Regions from separate parts of the Bradyrhizobium sp. URHA0013 genome, predicted to be linked through region 2. Evidence: predicted binding sites of a transcription regulator. Region 2 holds the regulator's gene; the other holds the start of a gene.

Region 1 (8,221 bases), on a different contig from region 2:
ACCGAATCCGCAGCCGCGTCTGTTCTGGGCAACTCGTCAGTCATGGTCCCTGCCAACCTCAATCCCGCCGCACGCTAGCGGCCGATCGTCCCTCACTCAACCGGTTAGAGGCGGTTCGTTCACATCGGATTCGCCATGAACGCAGCCAGCGCATCGCATCCCTCCGCCGACATCGTCAGGCCGAGCTTGGAGCGGCGCCACAGGATGTCCTCGGGAAAACGCGCCCATTCATGGGTCATGAGATAGCGCACCTCGGCGCCCGTCAACTCGGGACCGAAGGCCGGGCCGAGATCGTCGCGGGTCTTCGCCTCACCGAGCACAGCCGGCAGCCGCGAGCCATAGGCCGCGACGAAGCGTTGGGCCTGCGTCTCCGAGAGAAAGCGCCAGCGGTCACGCGCAAGATCGACCTCGGTGTCGAAACGGTCCCAGGCGAAATCTCCGCCCGGCAGCGCCGCGCCTGCGGTCCAGGGCGGCGACATCGGATAGAACGGCGTCAACTTCGTCACCGCGCGCTCCGCCCGCAGGCGCGATGTGGTGACGTCACCGCCGAACATCGTGATCAGCGGCGCCTTGCGCCGCCGCGTGTGGAACAGCGTGGTGCCGTCACGCCGGCGCGCGGACGCAAGCGTCAGGTTGACGCCGGAGACCGCCCGCACCACGTCGGTCGGGGCGACGCGCTCGCGGAAATAGCGACTGGCCGCCTCACAGAGATAGCCGACGTCGGCCCCCCCCATCGCGACGATCGCGGGATCGCCGGTGAAATCGTGCGTGATTGTGCCGATCAGCGTAAAGTCGCGATCGAGGGGACTCGCGAAGATCAGCCGGCCATCGCTGTTCTGGAAGACGTAGACGTTATCGGAATCGAACAGCCGCGGGACGATGATCTGGCTCATCTGCATCGCCGCCATGGCGGGTTGCGGCTGCCGCAGCACGGTCTCGGCGACCATCGACGTCCATCCGCCGGTGGCGTTGGCCAGTGCCCGGGCCGTGATCGCGTGGCGATGGCCACGGTCGACCACCGCGAGCCGCCATGTGTCTGTTCGATCGGCACGCACACAGCGCGCTCCAGTCCGAATCACGGCGCCCCGCTCGGCCGCATCCAGTGCCGTGAGCACCACCAGTCGGGAATCGTCGACGACGCAATCCGAATATTCGAAGGCCGTGCCGAATGGTCGTTTCAGCGCGTTGCCGACCGGGTGATGCGTGATGTCGAGGGTCGCCGTTGCAGGCAGGCCGCTCCGGCTGGTGAGGCTGTCGTAGAGGAGCAGGCCGAGGCGCAGCAGCCATGGCGGGCGCTCGTCGGAATGCGCCGGGATCACGAAGCGCATCGGCCGAACCAGATGCGGCGCGATCCGGAGCCAGGTCCGGCGCTCGGCTAGCGCCCGGCGCACCCGTCGGAAGCCGCGCCGTTCCAGGACCGAGAGATCGCCGTGGATCAGCCGCGGTGTTGCCGAGGACGCCGCGCCGCCCAGATCGCCCTGCTCCAACAGGATGACCCGCAGGCCGCGGCCGGCGGCATCGCGCGCGAGGCTGACACCGTTCAGGCCGCCCCCGATGATCGCAAGGTCGTAATCCGCCATGAAGCCGTCGAATGGAAGCGAACGAAGCGCCCACCATCACTAACCGGTCTTGAGCGCAAGCTCCATGACTTCGGCGCGACCGACGAGGCCGGCATATTTCCCGATCGGCAGGGGCTTGCCGAGCAGATAGCCCTGCACGCCGTCGCAGCCTTCCGCGGCGAGGAAGGCAAGTTGTTCCAACGTCTCGACGCCCTCGGCGACGATCGACATTTCCAGGCCATGGCCGAGATCGATCACCGCGCGCACGATCGCCGCCGATTGCGGGTTGCGGCCGAGATTGATGATGAAGGCGCGGTCGATCTTGATCTTGTCGAACGGGAACGCCTGGAGATAGCTCAGCGAGGAATAACCGCTGCCGAAATCGTCCATGGAGATGCGCACGCCGAGCGCCTTGAGCCGGCGCAGCAGCGCAAGACCGCGATCGAAGTCCTCGATCAGCACGCCCTCGGTGATCTCAAGCTCTAACCGGCCGGGTGCGAGACCCGTCTCGATCAGAATGGAATGGACGAGCCCGACCACGTCGCCGTGCATGAACTGCGCCGGCGACAGGTTGACCGCGACCTGAAGCGGCGTCGGCCAGGAGGCGGCCTCGCGGCAGGCCTCGCGCAGGATCCACTCGCCCATCTCGACGATCAGGCCGCTTTCCTCCGCGATCGGAATGAATTCGGCCGGGGAGACCTGGCCGCGCACCGGGTGCTGCCAGCGCGCCAGCGCCTCGAAGCCGATGATATCGCTCTCGGCGACGCTGTGGCCCGCAGTCCCCTGCGGCTGGAAGGCGAGCGAGAGCTCGCCATTCTTGATCGCCATCGAGAGGTCCTGGTGCAGCACGCGGCGATCGCGGATCTGCTGGTCCATCTCCGGCTGGAACAGGCTGATCGTGCCGCGCGATTTCTGCTTGGCGCGGAACAGCGCCGCGCCGGCATTGGCGAGCAGCGAGGCGGCGTCGGCGCCGTTGTGCGGGAAGATCGACATGCCGGTGGTGACGCCGGCGCGGACCGGGCGGCCGTCGATCTGGAATTCCTTGGCGACGGCATCACCGATCTGCTGCGCCAGCGCGAGGCCTGCCTCCGGCTGCTTGCCGTCGATGATCAGGCCGAACTCGTCGCCGGACAGGCGCGCCACCACGCCGCCGCGCGCGGAATCCTGGAGCCGCTGGGCCACCTCGACCAGGAGCTTGTCGCCGTGCGCATGGCCGAAGACGTCATTGACCTCCTTGAGGCCGTCGAGATCGACGCACAGAACCGCGAACTCCTCGCCGGTGCCCTCGCAGGCCTCGATCATCTGGGTCAACGCCTGCAGGAAAGCGGCACGGTTCGGCAAATCGGTGAGGCCGTCGTGGTAGGCCATGTGCGCCATGCGCGACTCGGTCTGCCGGCGATCGGTGACGTCCTCGTGGGTCTTGATCAGATATTGCGGCTCGCCGGTGTCGCCCAGCACGGTGGCGCGGCGGGTGAGGAACAGCCGCAGCCCGTCCTTGGTGGAGATCGGGTGCTCTTCGGTGATCATCCCACGCTTCTTGATCGCGGCTTCGTCGCGCGCGATGATCAGCTTGGCTTCCTTGGGATTGAAGATGTCGGACGCGGTCAGGCCCGTGGCTTCCTCGCGCCTGCGGTTGAGGATCGTCTCCGCGCTGCGGTTGGCGAGCAGGTAGCGGCCGTCCTTGACCTGCTCGACGATCAGGGCCACCGGGATGTTGTCGACCACAAGCTCCAGGAACTTCTTCGTGCTCTCCAGCTCCTTCGACAGCGAGCGGCGATCGGTGATGTCCTCGAACACGAGCATCAGGAATTCGGGCTTGTTGCTCTCGTTGCGGACCACGATCCGGATCGAGGCAACCATGCGCCGCTCACCGGCGCGGTCGACCTCGAATTCGTTGCGAAACTGGCCGTCCGGCGAATCGAGTGCCGCCCGGTCGGTCGCCTCGATGCTGTCCGCCGAGATGGGCGCAAACAGCTCGCGGGCGTTCTTGCCGACGGCATGATCGCGTGAGAAACCCCAGAAGCGCTCATAGGCGCTATTGGCGAAAATGTAGCGACCATCCTCGATGTTCTTCGCCGCCACGCAGGCCGGTACGTGGTCCAGCAATGTTTCCAGGAACTGCTTGGTGGAGGCGAGCTGCCGGGACAGCCTGCGCTGCTCGCTGACGTCCAGATGGGTCGCCACCGAGCCGCCGTTGGGCAGCACGAAATACTTCACCAGGATGGCCCGCCCGTCCGGCAGTTCGGTTATCAGGCCGTTCGGGCTTGCCGCCTTCTCATAGAACTCGTCGTCGGAAGCGCCGCCGAGCACGCCACGCTGGCGCCGCAGCTCAAGGATGTCGTGGCCGGTCATTCCGGCCCAGATGTCCGACCGCATCAAGCCGTAGATATCGAGATAGCGGTCGTTGCAGAAGATGATGCGCCGCTGCGCATCCGTCATCACCACGCCCTGGTTGAGGTTGTTCATGGCGGAGGAGACAAAGGCATTGCGCCGCAGCTGCAAACGCCTAGTCCGGCGCAGTGAGGAATGGATCCATAGCGCGATCGCGGCGAAGAACGAACAGATCACAATTCCCGCGATCAGGGCTTCCCAGATCACGTTGGGATCGAGGTGGCCGAGGTAGCTCGGAGGGCTGAAGCTGTCGGAGAGGGCAAAGGCGCGCGCAGGCGCGACCGCTGCGGCCAGGCACACGACGGCCTGCATCGCAATCGGAAGCGCGCTGCCCACGTGCCAGTTCTTCTCAGCCATCAGCCACCCGCGATTTCAACGTCGGATTGTCTGGCCTGGCGGGTTTGGATCGGGTAAACGCCTGTACGAGCAACGGAAAAATGTGGCATCAAATACGGCAATTGCCCTGACATGATAAATGCTTCCTTAACGGAAAACGCCCCCGCGCCGCCGTTCCCAGGCGTGAGGCCTTGGTCGCTTCGAGCGGACGTCCTGCACAACCATGGATAGGGTGGACTGCGTCGTCATCGGAGCCGGCGTGATCGGGCTCGCGGTGGCTCGAAAGCTGGCGCAAGCCGGGCGCGAGGTGATCGTGCTCGAGCAAGCCGAGGCCATCGGCACCATCACCTCCTCGCGCAACAGCGAGGTGATCCATGCCGGCATCTACTACCGCGCCGGAAGCTGGATGGCGCGCATGTGCGTCGACGGCAAACACGCGCTCTATCGTTACTGTTCCGAGCGCGGCATCCCGCACAGGAATTGCGGCAAGCTGATCGTCGCGACCAATCCGAAAGAGACCGAGAAGCTGCAATCGATCAAGGCGCATGCCGAGGCCAACGGCGTGCTCGACATGCAGTTGCTCACGGGCGATGCGGCACGTGCGCTGGAGCCGGCGCTCGCCTGCGACGCCGCGCTGCTGTCGCCGTCGACCGGCATCATCGACAGCCACGCCTACATGCTCTCGCTGCGCGGCGAAGCCGAGGACGCGGGCGCGGCCTTCGCGTTCCACACCCCGCTGATCCGTGCCAAGGCGACCGCCGGCGTGATCGAGATCGAGGCGGGCGGCGAAGCGCCGATGACGCTGCAATGCAGCCTTCTCGTCAACGCCGCCGGGCTCTCGGCGACCACCGTGGCGCGCAACATCGAGGGCATGCCGCTGGAACGGATCCCGACGGCCTACCTCGCCAAGGGAAACTACTTCAGCTGCAATGCCAGGGCACCGTTCTCGCGCCTGATCTATCCGGTGCCCGAGCCCGGTGGGCTAGGGGTGCATCTGACGCTGGACATGGCCGGGCAGGCACGTTTCGGCCCCGACGTCGAGTGGATCGAGACGATCGACTATGAGGTCGACCCGGCACGCGCCGAGCGCTTCTACCCGGCGATCCGCAGATACTGGCCGACGTTGCCTGACGGCGCGCTCATGCCGAGCTATTCGGGCATCCGCCCGAAGATCGTGCCGCCGGCGGTGGCCACGCAGGATTTCTTGATGCAGGGCCCGCGCGATCACGGCGTCGAAGGCCTGATCAATCTGTTCGGCATCGAGTCGCCCGGATTGACGTCATCGCTCGCGATCGCGGATCACGTCGCCGAGCTCGCAAACATCTAGTGGTTTAAAGCGAAGGGGATTCCGGTTGCGCGTAAAGAAGCGCGTCCAGACAAGAAGCTAGAGCCGCGCAAATCCTTGCACGCTGAGCGCCTTGCCGCAGGGATGAGCGCAAAGGCTCCCATCCCTGCCTGAAGGGTGCGATCAACTCTACGCTGTTACGGGGTTACTAGTGGAGCGTGTCGCCGTGCCTGAGACGCTCGATCTGGTCCTTGACCATCAACTTCCGGCGCTTCAACTCAACAATTTGCAGGTCGTCTGTTGAAAGGTGCACGAGAGCTTCGTGCAATTCGTTTTCGAGAGTTTTGTGCTTCCGTTCCAATTCAACCAGATGTGCCTGAATTGTCATTCGAAACCTCCTCGGTAGGGGTGAACCTTGGATTCGACCGGACGACGAAGTGTACATCACCGATTCGTTCTGTCGATGGGTATCCGTCGTCGCATTGTCATTTTTGAAAATTCATATGTAACGAAGCGTGAGTAAGGGAACCACGCGGGAAAAATCCGTGATATCAATGCGCTTGCGCAACGTCGGAGTGACCGCAGAAATATCCCGCGGGAGATCGACGCGGGACAGCCCGAGATCGCTTGCGATCACGGCGCGCAAGGACGATAGTTTCCACAGGGCATCCACAGCCTTAATCTCACGCCTATCGGTTTTTCGGCCACCGCAGACATGACCAATGAAGATGCGCGCGAACTCGAATCCGAGCTCGCCCGGTTGCACCAGGAACACCGAGATCTTGATGCGGCGATCGATGCACTGCATCAATCGCCCGCCCCCGACCTGTTGCGGTTACAGCGGTTGAAGAAACGCAAGCTGTTGTTGCGTGACCGTATCGCGTTCATCGAAGACCAGATCACGCCCGATATCATCGCCTGATCCACAGGAGGACAGCTCACGGCGACCCGCCGCATGTGAATCCGCTTGACTCAAAAGGAACAAAATAAGAACATTTGGACACCAACGCCCCTCGGAAACCGTCCAAGGAAAACGCAGATGTCGGCAGCCGCCCTTCTCGACAACAGCCATTATGAACAAGCCTGTGATCAGGCGATCGCGATGTGCGACGGCAATCTGCGCAGCACCATCAAGGCGCTGATCATGGCCAATGAATATCTGGAGGCCGAGCTGGAGGAATTGCAGGCGGCGGTTTCCGCAGGCTGCATTCCGGAGACCTCGCGCAGCAAGAGCAGCGCCGCCTGACTGTCAGCTATCGGAGCCGACCATGTCCGATGTCACCTATTACGTTGCATTACCTTTCCTGACCGACGAGGACGGCTCGCCGGTCGCAGGTGCGGCCGAGGAATGCCAGAGCGCAGCGGCCGCGCTACGGCGCGCCGAGATCATGTCGCACGGCGCCGGCCACACCGGCGCGGTCGCGTTCAGCCGCAGCGGCGATCCCATGACCGGCGAATTCGGCGACGCCAAACTGCTCCGCAGCTTCGGCAACGTACCGAAAGACCTCGGCACACTTTAACTAGCTGCTGACGAGCCTGATGCGCGGCTCGTGCCGCCGGTGCGCCTTGCGCACATACATGGCGGCATCGGCATCCTCCAGGGCCCGCGTGGCGTCGGACTGCACTCCAAGCAGGGCGACGCCGGCGGAAGCGCCCGCGCTCACGTGCTGGCCGCGAAAGACAAAGGACAATTCGTCGACGGCCTGCTCGAAAGCCGCGGCCTTCGCCTTGGCGTCGGTCTCGCTGAGATTCCAGAGCAGCAGCGCGAACTCGTCGCCGCCGAGGCGGCCCACCACGTCCGAGGCGCGGATCTGCCGCGTCAGCGTGGTGGCAATCGCCTTCAGCACCTCATCGCCGGCCGCATGGCCGAAGGAATCGTTGATCGGCTTCAGCCGATCGACGTCGAGGACGATCAGCGCGCCGCTGGCGCGGTAGCGCTTCATATAGGCGACGGCGCGAGCGAGCTCGCGTTCGAAGCCGCGCCGGTTCGGAATTTCCAGCAGGAAGTCAGTGTCGGCGGCTGCCTCGAGCTCCGCGACCCGCCGCAGCGCCCCCTTGAGCTTGCTCCGGAGGTCGCGGATAGTCGCGTTGACGGCCGGCTTCATAGCCCCTTTGGCGCCGCCAGCGGCCGACGCTCCACGCCGCGCCGGAAGCTTGGCCGGACCCTTGGCCGGGCCCTTGGCCGGGCCCTTGGCCCGACTCTTGGCCAGACGCTTGGGAGCAACTTTGGAGCGACCGGCGCTAGTTTTCGGGCCCTTTTTGGCCTTCGCAGCGCTCGCCCTTTTTGGTTTCTTCATGGGCATCCTGCTCAATGAAGGCTTGCGGGGATTCACCAAGACAGGATAGTGCATTCCCTTCTCCTTGCCACCGCCTTGCGAGCAACCGGCCGGAACCGCTAATCTGGCCTATCTTCCTGTTTTTCGAGCACAATTGACGTCATGACCGCGCCAATCGCCATCATCATGGGAAGCCAGTCGGACTGGGACACGATGCGGCATACCGCCGACACGCTTGCAGCGCTCGGCGTTGTCGCCGACACTCGCATCGTTTCGGCACACCGCACCCCCGACCGGCTGTTTGCGTTCGCCAAGGGCGCCAAGGGGGCCGGTTACAAGGTCATCATCGCCGGCGCGGGCGGCGCTGCGCACCT
Region 2 (8,221 bases):
TTCTGGTCCTACACCATCGTCATCACCAATTCCGGCGACGAGACCGTGCAGCTCAAGACGCGGCACTGGATCATCACCGACGCCACCGGCCGGCAGCAGGAGGTGAAGGGCGAGGGCGTCGTCGGCGAGCAGCCGACGCTCGCCCCCGGCGAACGCTTCGAATACACCTCCGGCGTGCCGCTCACGACCGCCTCGGGCTTCATGACCGGCCGCTACCAGATGGTCAGCGCAACCGGCGAGCGCTTCGAGATCGACGTGCCGACGTTCTCGCTGGACAGCCCGGACAACAAGCGGGTGTTGAATTAGGGTCTGAGATGGTGGGCACGCTTCGCTTTACCCGCCCTCCGGCACTACAGCACCGCGCTACGCGTCCTCGACGCCCGCCTCGTCCGGTGTGAACTCGTACACCGAGCTGCAGAACTCGCAGGTCACGACGACCTTGTCGTCCTTGACCATCGCGGCACGATCGTCGGACGAAAAGCTCTTCAGCATCGATGCCACCGCGTCGCGCGAGCAGGAGCATTGCGCCTTCAAGGGCAGCGGATTGAACACGCGCACGCCGCGTTCGTGGAACAGACGGTAGAGCAGCCGCTCGCCGGACAGCTCCGGATCGATCAGCTCGACATCTTCGACGGTCTCGATCAGCGAGCGCGCCTCGACCCAAGCATCGTCTTCAGCGACGGCATGCACCTCGACGCCTTCGGGCGCATCGCCGGGATGCAGATCGGCCTGCCGCGCGCGCTCGGGCGCCTTCGGCAGGAACTGCATCAGCATGCCGCCGGCACGCCAGCGATGCTTACCGCCGTCGTTCGAGCGCCATTCCTCGCCGACGGCGAGACGCACGCGGGTCGGGATCTGCTCGGAGCGCAGGAAATATTCGTGAGCGGCGTCTTCCAGGCTGCCGCCGTCGAGCGCGACCAGGCCCTGGTAGCGGCTCATGTCGGGGCCCTGGTCGATGGTCATGGCGAGATGACCGTGCCCCAGCAGCGCGCCGGAATCCTTTGCATCGCCGAGGCGCGCGGCGTCGTAGCGCGCATAGGCGCGCAGACGATCCGGCGCCTGATAGTCCACGACCAGGAACGACACCGGACCGTCGGTCTGGGCCTGGAGGATGAAGCGGCCCTCGAACTTCAGCGCCGAGCCGAGCAGCGTGGTCAGCACGATGGCCTCGCCGAGCAGCTTGCCGACCGGCGCCGGGTAATCGTGCTTGGTCAGGATCTCGTCGAGCGCCGGACCAAGCCGCACCAGCCGACCGCGCACATCGAGCGCGTCGACCTCGTAAGGCAGCACGGCGTCATCGATCGGAACCGCGGATGGCGCGCGAACCGGACCTTCGGGCCCGGTTTTCATGTCAGGGGATTGGGAAACCATGGCGCTTTATCTGGGGTCGGAAGGCGGAATTGGAAGGGGTTCGGAGCAGCTCATCTGGACACTGGTTTGATCATGATACGGCAAATTCGGTGTCGTCCCGGCGAAGGCCGGGACCCATAACCACGAATATTGGTTTGGCGAAAACTCGTTGCCTCCGCCGATCTGCCACAAGAGAGATTCCGCGGTCTGGGTCCCGGCCTTCGCCGGGACGACGGAAAGTTAGCTCGCCCGCGTCGATCTACTTCACCGCGTCGAAGCACCAGGCCAGAATGCCCTTCTGCGCGTGCAGGCGGTTTTCGGCCTCGTCGAACACGACGGATTGCGGACCGTCGATCACCTCGTCGGTGACCTCCTCGCCGCGATGGGCGGGCAGGCAGTGCATGAACAATGCATCGGGCTGGGCCAGCGACATCAGCTGGGCATTGACCTGATAGGGCTTGAGCACGTTGTGGCGGTGCTCGCCTTCCTTGTCCCCCATCGACACCCAGGTGTCGGTCACGACACAATCGGCCCCACGCACGGCGGCTTCGGCATCGGTGCCGAGCATGATCGGCGCGCCGGTCGCCTTGATGAAGTCGCGCATGGCTTTTTTCGGGGCGAGCTCCGGAGGCGTCGCGACATTGAGCTGGAACTTGAAACGCTCGGCGGCGTGCGCCCAGGACGCCAGCACGTTGTTGTCGTCTCCGGTCCAGGCCACCGTCTTGCCCTCGATCGGGCCGCGATGTTCCTCGTAGGTCATGAGGTCGGCCATCACCTGGCAGGGATGCGAGCGCCGCGTCAGGCCGTTGATGACGGGTACGGTGGCGTTCGCCGCAAGCTCCAGCAGGGCATCGTGATTGAGGATGCGGATCATGATGGCGTCGACATAGCGCGACAGCACCCGCGCGGTGTCGGCGATGGTCTCGCCGCGGCCGAGCTGCATCTCGGCACCGGTGAGCATGATGGGCTCGCCGCCGAGCTGGCGCATGGCAACATCGAAAGACACCCGCGTCCGCGTCGAGGGGCGCTCGAAGATCATCGCCAGCGTCTTGCCTTCGAGCGGCCTGACCGGCTGATGCGCCTTCTGCTTCGCCTTCATCGCGGTGGACGCGGCGAGCATGCGCTTGAGCTCCGACAGCGGCAGCTCGTTGATATCGAGGAAGTGCTTCGGTGTTTTCTTGGGTGTATTATCGGGCGACTTGCTCATCAGCTTGCCGCCCGCTTGTTGCCGGATAACGCGGTGCAGGCGCGCTCGAGCCGCCCGACGCTGTCCTCGATCTCGGCTTCGGTGACGATCAAAGGAGGCAGGAAACGCACGACATTGTCGCCGGCACCGACGGTGAGCAGCTTTTCGGCGCGCAAGGCGGCAACGAGATCGCCCGAAGGCACCACGGCCTTGATGCCGATCAGGAGGCCCTCGCCGCGCACTTCGCTGACGACATCAGAGTGGCGGTCGATCACGGAAGCGAGCTTCTGCTTCAGCAACAGCGACATCCTCTGCACGTGGTCGAAGAAGCCGGGCTTGAGCATGACGTCGAGCACGGCGTTCGCAGCCGCGATCGCGAGCGGATTGCCGCCGAAGGTCGAGCCGTGCGAGCCCGGTGTCATGCCGGATGCCGCTTCCGCGGTCGCAAGGCACGCGCCGATCGGGAAGCCGCCGCCGAGCGCCTTGGCCAGCGACATCACGTCGGGCTCGACGCCAAGGCGGCGGTACGCGAACAGATCGCCGGTGCGACCCATGCCGGTTTGCACCTCGTCGAAGGCGAGCAACAGACCCTTCTCGTCGCAGAGCTGGCGCAACGCCCTCAGGAAGGCAGGCGTTGCCGAACGGACACCGCCCTCGCCCTGGATCGGCTCGATCAGGATTCCGGCGGTCTGCGGACCGATCGCCTTTTTCACCGCCTCGAGATCGCCATGCGCAACCTGGTCGAAGCCCTCCATCGGGGGGCCGAAACCTTCGAGATATTTTGCCGAACCCGTCGCGGCCAGCGTCGCCAGCGTGCGGCCATGGAACGCGCCTTCGAAGGTGATCATGCGATAGCGGTCGGGATGGCCCTTCGCGGCGTGATAACGGCGCACCACCTTGATCACGCATTCCAGCGCTTCGGCGCCGGAATTGCAGAAGAACACGAAATCCGCAAAACTTTCATTGCACAGGCGCGCGGCGAGCTTTTCGCCGTCCGGGCTCTGGAACAGGTTCGACATGTGCCAGAGCTTCGTGGCCTGCTCCTGCAACGCCGCGACCAGCGCCGGATGGGCATGGCCGAGCGCATTCACCGCCACCCCGGAGGTGAAATCGAGATAGCGCTCGCCATTGGTCGCGATCAGCCAGCAGCCTTCGCCACGCTCGAAACCGAGGTCGGACCTGGCGAAAACGGGGAGCAAATGCGGCGCTGCGCTGTTAGTCATGACGGTCACTTGAATGTTGCGGACGGTGTGAGCGTGCATTGCGCAACGCACCATCGACCGGCCCGGAAAACGAAACGTGCCGCCTCTTGCGGGCGGCACGTGCGACTATCTTAGGCTTGGTGAAACGGGTGTCAATGCCGCCCGGAAAGCCTCGCGAAACGCTGAATCCGTAGTCTTGCGGTGCCGATTTTGCGGGATTTAGTCACGGAACATGTGGAAGCGAGTCGGCGGACTCTTGCGCGGGAGTCACGCCATATTGTAGCGTTTGGATTGTCAGATACGACATCTCGTGCAGTGGTTCTGATCTTTAAGTCCTTATGTACCGGCGTAAACGTTCGGGCGTTCAAGACGCGCCCGGCGAGCCTTAAGGGATTCTGGCGGCACGGGTTTTTGAAGGCTTAGGCATTCGCTGCGAGGCCCCAGGATGGCTGGCGCGCAGCGAGGGAAAGGGTGCAATGACGGTTTTGACCTGGTCCGATGATCGCGTCGAGCAGCTGAAAAAGCTCTGGGAGGCCGGACTTTCGGCCAGCCAGATCGCGGCGGAGCTCGGCAATGTGACCCGCAATGCCGTGATCGGCAAAGTGCACAGGCTCGGCCTCTCGGGCCGCGCCAAGAGCCCTTCGTCGGCAGCGCCGCGGCCGCGCAAGGCGCGCCCCGCGCAGCACATGATGCGGGTGAGCCGCCCGATCTCGCGCGGCAACACCGCGCTGGCGCAGGCCTTCGAGGTCGAGGCTGAGCCGGATCCGGTCACCTATGACAACGTGGTGCCGATGAGCCAGCGGCTGTCACTGCTGGAATTGAACGAGGCGACCTGCCACTGGCCGGTCGGCGATCCCTCGAGCCCGGACTTCTTCTTCTGCGGTGGACGGGCGCTGTCCGGCCTGCCCTATTGCGCCCAGCACTCGCGCGTCGCGTACCAGCCGGCGTCGGATCGGCGGCGTGCACCGGTGAAGCCGGGGCCGCGGTAATTACGGCAAGTCGTCGCGCGAAGACGGCTCAACGATTTCAGTCTCGTCCCGGCCTAGTGCGCAATTGCGCATGGGGGCCGGGACCCATACTCGGAGCGCGCAGTTGTTGCGCGAAAGAGGTCACTCCGAGTCTTCGCCAAACCACGTTCGGTGATTATGGGTCCCGGATCAGCGCTCGCTTGTCCGGGACGACGTCGAAGAATTCGGGGACAGCTTGCCAAGAAACAAAGCTGCAACCCTACACCTGCTCCGCCTTCGCAAACCGATCATCCAGCGCGTAACCGGCCCCGCGGACGGTGCGGATCGGGTCCTGCTCGCGGCCGAGATTGAGCAGCTTGCGCAGGCGGCCGATATGCACGTCGACAGTGCGCTCGTCGATATAGATGTCGCGGCCCCAGACGCTGTCGAGCAGTTGCTCGCGCGAGAACACCCGTCCCGGGTGCTCCAGGAAGAACTCCAGCAGGCGATATTCGGTCGGACCGAGATCGATCGGCCGGCCGGAGCGCGCCACGCGGCGCTTGTCGCGGTCGAGCTCGATGTCGCCAAAAGCGAGGACGGTGGCGAGCCGCTCCGGGCTTGCGCGCCGCAGCAGGCCCTTCACGCGCGCCAGTAGCTCCGGCACCGAGAACGGCTTGACGATGTAATCGTCGGCGCCGGTCGCAAGACCCCGCACCCGCTCGCTCTCCTCGCCGCGCGCGGTGAGCATGATGATCGGCAGCTGCTTGGTCTCGGGACGGGTGCGAAGCCGCCGGCACAATTCGATGCCTGACAGGCCCGGCAGCATCCAGTCGAGCACGATCAGATCGGGGATGTGCTCCTTGAGGCGGGTGTCGGCGTCGTCGCCGCGCATCACCGTCTCGACGTCATAACCGTCGCCTTCGAGGTTGTAGCGGAGAAGCTCGGTCAGGGCTTCCTCGTCCTCAACCACCATAATGCGTGCGCCCATCGGGTCGTCGCTCCCTTAAGTCTTCAGGTGTTCGGTACCGTGTTGGCGAAGGTCGTCATGTCGCCCTTCGGCCGCTTGTCGGTGATCGCCTGGCCCTCGATCATGTAGAACACGGTCTCGGCGATGTTGGTGGCGTGGTCGCCGATCCGCTCGATGTTCTTGGCGCAGAACATCAGGTGAATACAGAACGAGATGTTGCGCGGATCCTCCATCATGTAGGTGAGGAGCTCGCGGAACAGCGAGGTGCAGATGGCGTCGACTTCCTCGTCACCCTTCCACACCGCCATCGCCGCCGGCAAATCATGCGCGGCATAAGCGTCCAGCACCGACTTGACCTGCTGCTGCACGAGGTCGGTCATGTGCTCGAGGCCGCGGAACAGCTTGAGCGGATGGAAGTCCGTCTCCAGCGCCGCAACGCGCTTGCCCATGTTCTTGGCGAGGTCGCCGATGCGCTCGAGATCGGTCGCGACGCGCATGGCGCCGACGATCTCGCGCAGATCGACTGCCATCGGCTGGCGCCGGGCGATGGTGAGCACCGCACGCTCCTCGATGCGCTTCTGCAGCGCGTCGAGCTCGGTGTCGATGGCGACGACGCGCTGGCCGAGCGGGACGTCGCGGCGGATCAATGCGTCGACGGACTCGACGATCATGCGTTCGGCGATGCCACCCATCTCGGCGACCAGGCGCGTGAGTTCCTGGAGGTCGGTGTCGAAGGCCTTTGCGGTATGTTCAGAACCCATGTCGCGTCTCCTAGCCGAACCGGCCGGTGATGTAATCCTGCGTGCGCCGGTCGGACGGCGACGTGAAGATCTTGCTGGTGTCGTCGAACTCGATCAACTCGCCGAGATACATGAAGGCGGTCTTGTCGGAGACGCGCGCCGCCTGCTGCATGTTGTGGGTGACGATCGCGATCGTGTAATCCTCGGACAGCTCCTGGATCAGCTCCTCGACCTTGGCGGTCGAGATCGGGTCGAGCGCCGAACAGGGTTCGTCGAACAGGATCACCTCGGGCCGCACCGCGACGGTACGGGCGATGCAGAGGCGCTGCTGCTGGCCGCCGGAGAGCGACAGGCCGGAGGCGTTGAGCTTGTCCTTGACCTCGTTCCACAGCGCGCCGCCGCGCAGCGCCTTCTCGACGCGGCCGTCCATCTCGGACTTCGAGATCTTCTCATAGAGACGGATGCCGAACGCGATGTTCTCGTAGATCGTCATCGGGAACGGCGTGGGCTTCTGGAATACCATGCCGACGCGGGCGCGCAGCAGATTGAGGTCCAGCTTGCCGTCGAGGATGTTGGTCTGGTCGAGCATGAGCTGACCGGTGGCGCGCTGACCGGGATAGAGGTCGTACATCCGGTTGAAGATGCGCAGCAGGGTCGACTTGCCGCAGCCCGACGGACCGATGAACGCCGTGACGCGGTTGGCGCCGAGCGTCAGGTTGATGTTTTTCAGCGCGTGGTGCTCGCCGTAATAGAAGTTCAGGTTGCGCACGGTCACCTTGGGGGGCGCCTCCGGCAGCACTGCCGCGTGCGGCAGTCCACCTGACGCGCTCATCGATACGGAAAGATCACTCATTTTGCGGTCCTCTCGGCGCCAAGGATGCGCGCGAAAATATTAAGGGCAAGAACGGTCAGGGTGATGAGCAGCGCGCCGCTCCAGGCCAGCTGCTTCCAATAGGCATAGGGGCTCTGCACGAAGTTGTTGATGGTCACCGGCAGGTTCGCCATCGTCTTGTTCAGGCCGAGGCTGAAGAACTGGTTCGACAGCGCGGTGAACAGCAGCGGCGCGGTTTCACCGGCGACGCGGGCGGTCGCGAGCAGCACGCCGGTGATGAGGCCCGAACGGGCAGCGCGATAAGCGATCCGCTTGATCACCAGCGAACGCGGCAGGCCGAGCGCCGAGGCCGCCTCGCGCAACGCGTTCGGCACCAGCAGCAGCATGTCCTCGGTCGTGCGCAGCACCACCGGGATCACGATGACCGCGAGCGCGAGCGAGCCTGCGATCGCGGAGAAGCCGCGCATCGGCACCACCACCGCGCCGTAGATGAACAGGCCGATGATGATCGAGGGTGCCGAGAGCAGGATGTCGTTGATGAAGCGGATCACCGAGGTCAGCCGGTCGTTACGGCCGTATTCGGCGAGATAGGTGCCGGCGAACATGCCGAGCGGCGCGCCGATGCCGACGCCGATCACGGTCATGATCAGCGAGCCGACGATGGCGTTGAGCAGGCCGCCCTCGTTCGATCCCGGTGGCGGCGTGTTCTCGGTGAACAGCTGGACATTGAGTCCCGCCAGTCCGTTGTAGAGCAGCGTGATCAGGATCAGCGCGAGCCAGGTCACACCGAAGGCGGTTGCGGCGATGCAGAGCCCGCGGACGACGATATCCTTGCGGCGGCGGCGTGAATAGATCGGATTCATGACGTCAGTTCCCCGCCTTCTTTTCCAGCCGCATCAGCATCAGCCGCGCCGCCGCGAGCACGAAGAAGGTCAGCACGAACAGCAGGAGGCCGAGCAGGATCAGGCCGGACTGGTGCAGGCCGTCGCTCTCGGCG

Evidence for each region. The regulator PhoB, encoded in region 2, activates phosphate uptake and scavenging genes when phosphate is short. The targets are predictions, from matches to a motif close to TGTCATNNANCTGTCAT.
Region 1: N551_RS0131870 (YdcH family protein) is a predicted target of PhoB. The motif match lies at 6,044-6,060, and genes of this name have one in related genera.

Annotation. Positions count from the first base shown of each region.
Region 1 covers NZ_KI912427.1:524,362-532,582, reverse strand. The annotation lists gene N551_RS0131890 (ABC transporter ATP-binding protein) at 1-44, opposite strand, end outside; gene N551_RS0131885 (glycerol-3-phosphate dehydrogenase) at 120-1,580, opposite strand; gene N551_RS0131880 (EAL domain-containing protein) at 1,620-4,307, opposite strand; gene N551_RS0131875 (NAD(P)/FAD-dependent oxidoreductase) at 4,510-5,613, shown strand; gene N551_RS0131870 (YdcH family protein) at 5,780-5,959, opposite strand; gene N551_RS0131865 (YdcH family protein) at 6,287-6,493, shown strand; gene N551_RS0131860 (hypothetical protein) at 6,611-6,817, shown strand; gene N551_RS0131855 (hypothetical protein) at 6,840-7,091, shown strand; gene N551_RS0131850 (GGDEF domain-containing protein) at 7,092-7,868, opposite strand; gene purE (5-(carboxyamino)imidazole ribonucleotide mutase) at 8,010-8,221, shown strand, end outside.
Region 2 covers NZ_JADK01000003.1:843,024-851,244, forward strand. The annotation lists gene apaG (Co2+/Mg2+ efflux protein ApaG) at 1-306, shown strand, start outside; gene N551_RS0104230 (Hsp33 family molecular chaperone) at 364-1,371, opposite strand; gene argF (ornithine carbamoyltransferase) at 1,610-2,557, opposite strand; gene N551_RS0104240 (aspartate aminotransferase family protein) at 2,557-3,759, opposite strand; gene N551_RS0104245 (GcrA family cell cycle regulator) at 4,215-4,727, shown strand; gene phoB (phosphate regulon transcriptional regulator PhoB) at 4,966-5,673, opposite strand; gene phoU (phosphate signaling complex protein PhoU) at 5,697-6,413, opposite strand; gene pstB (phosphate ABC transporter ATP-binding protein PstB) at 6,424-7,245, opposite strand; gene pstA (phosphate ABC transporter permease PstA) at 7,242-8,087, opposite strand; gene pstC (phosphate ABC transporter permease subunit PstC) at 8,092-8,221, opposite strand, start outside.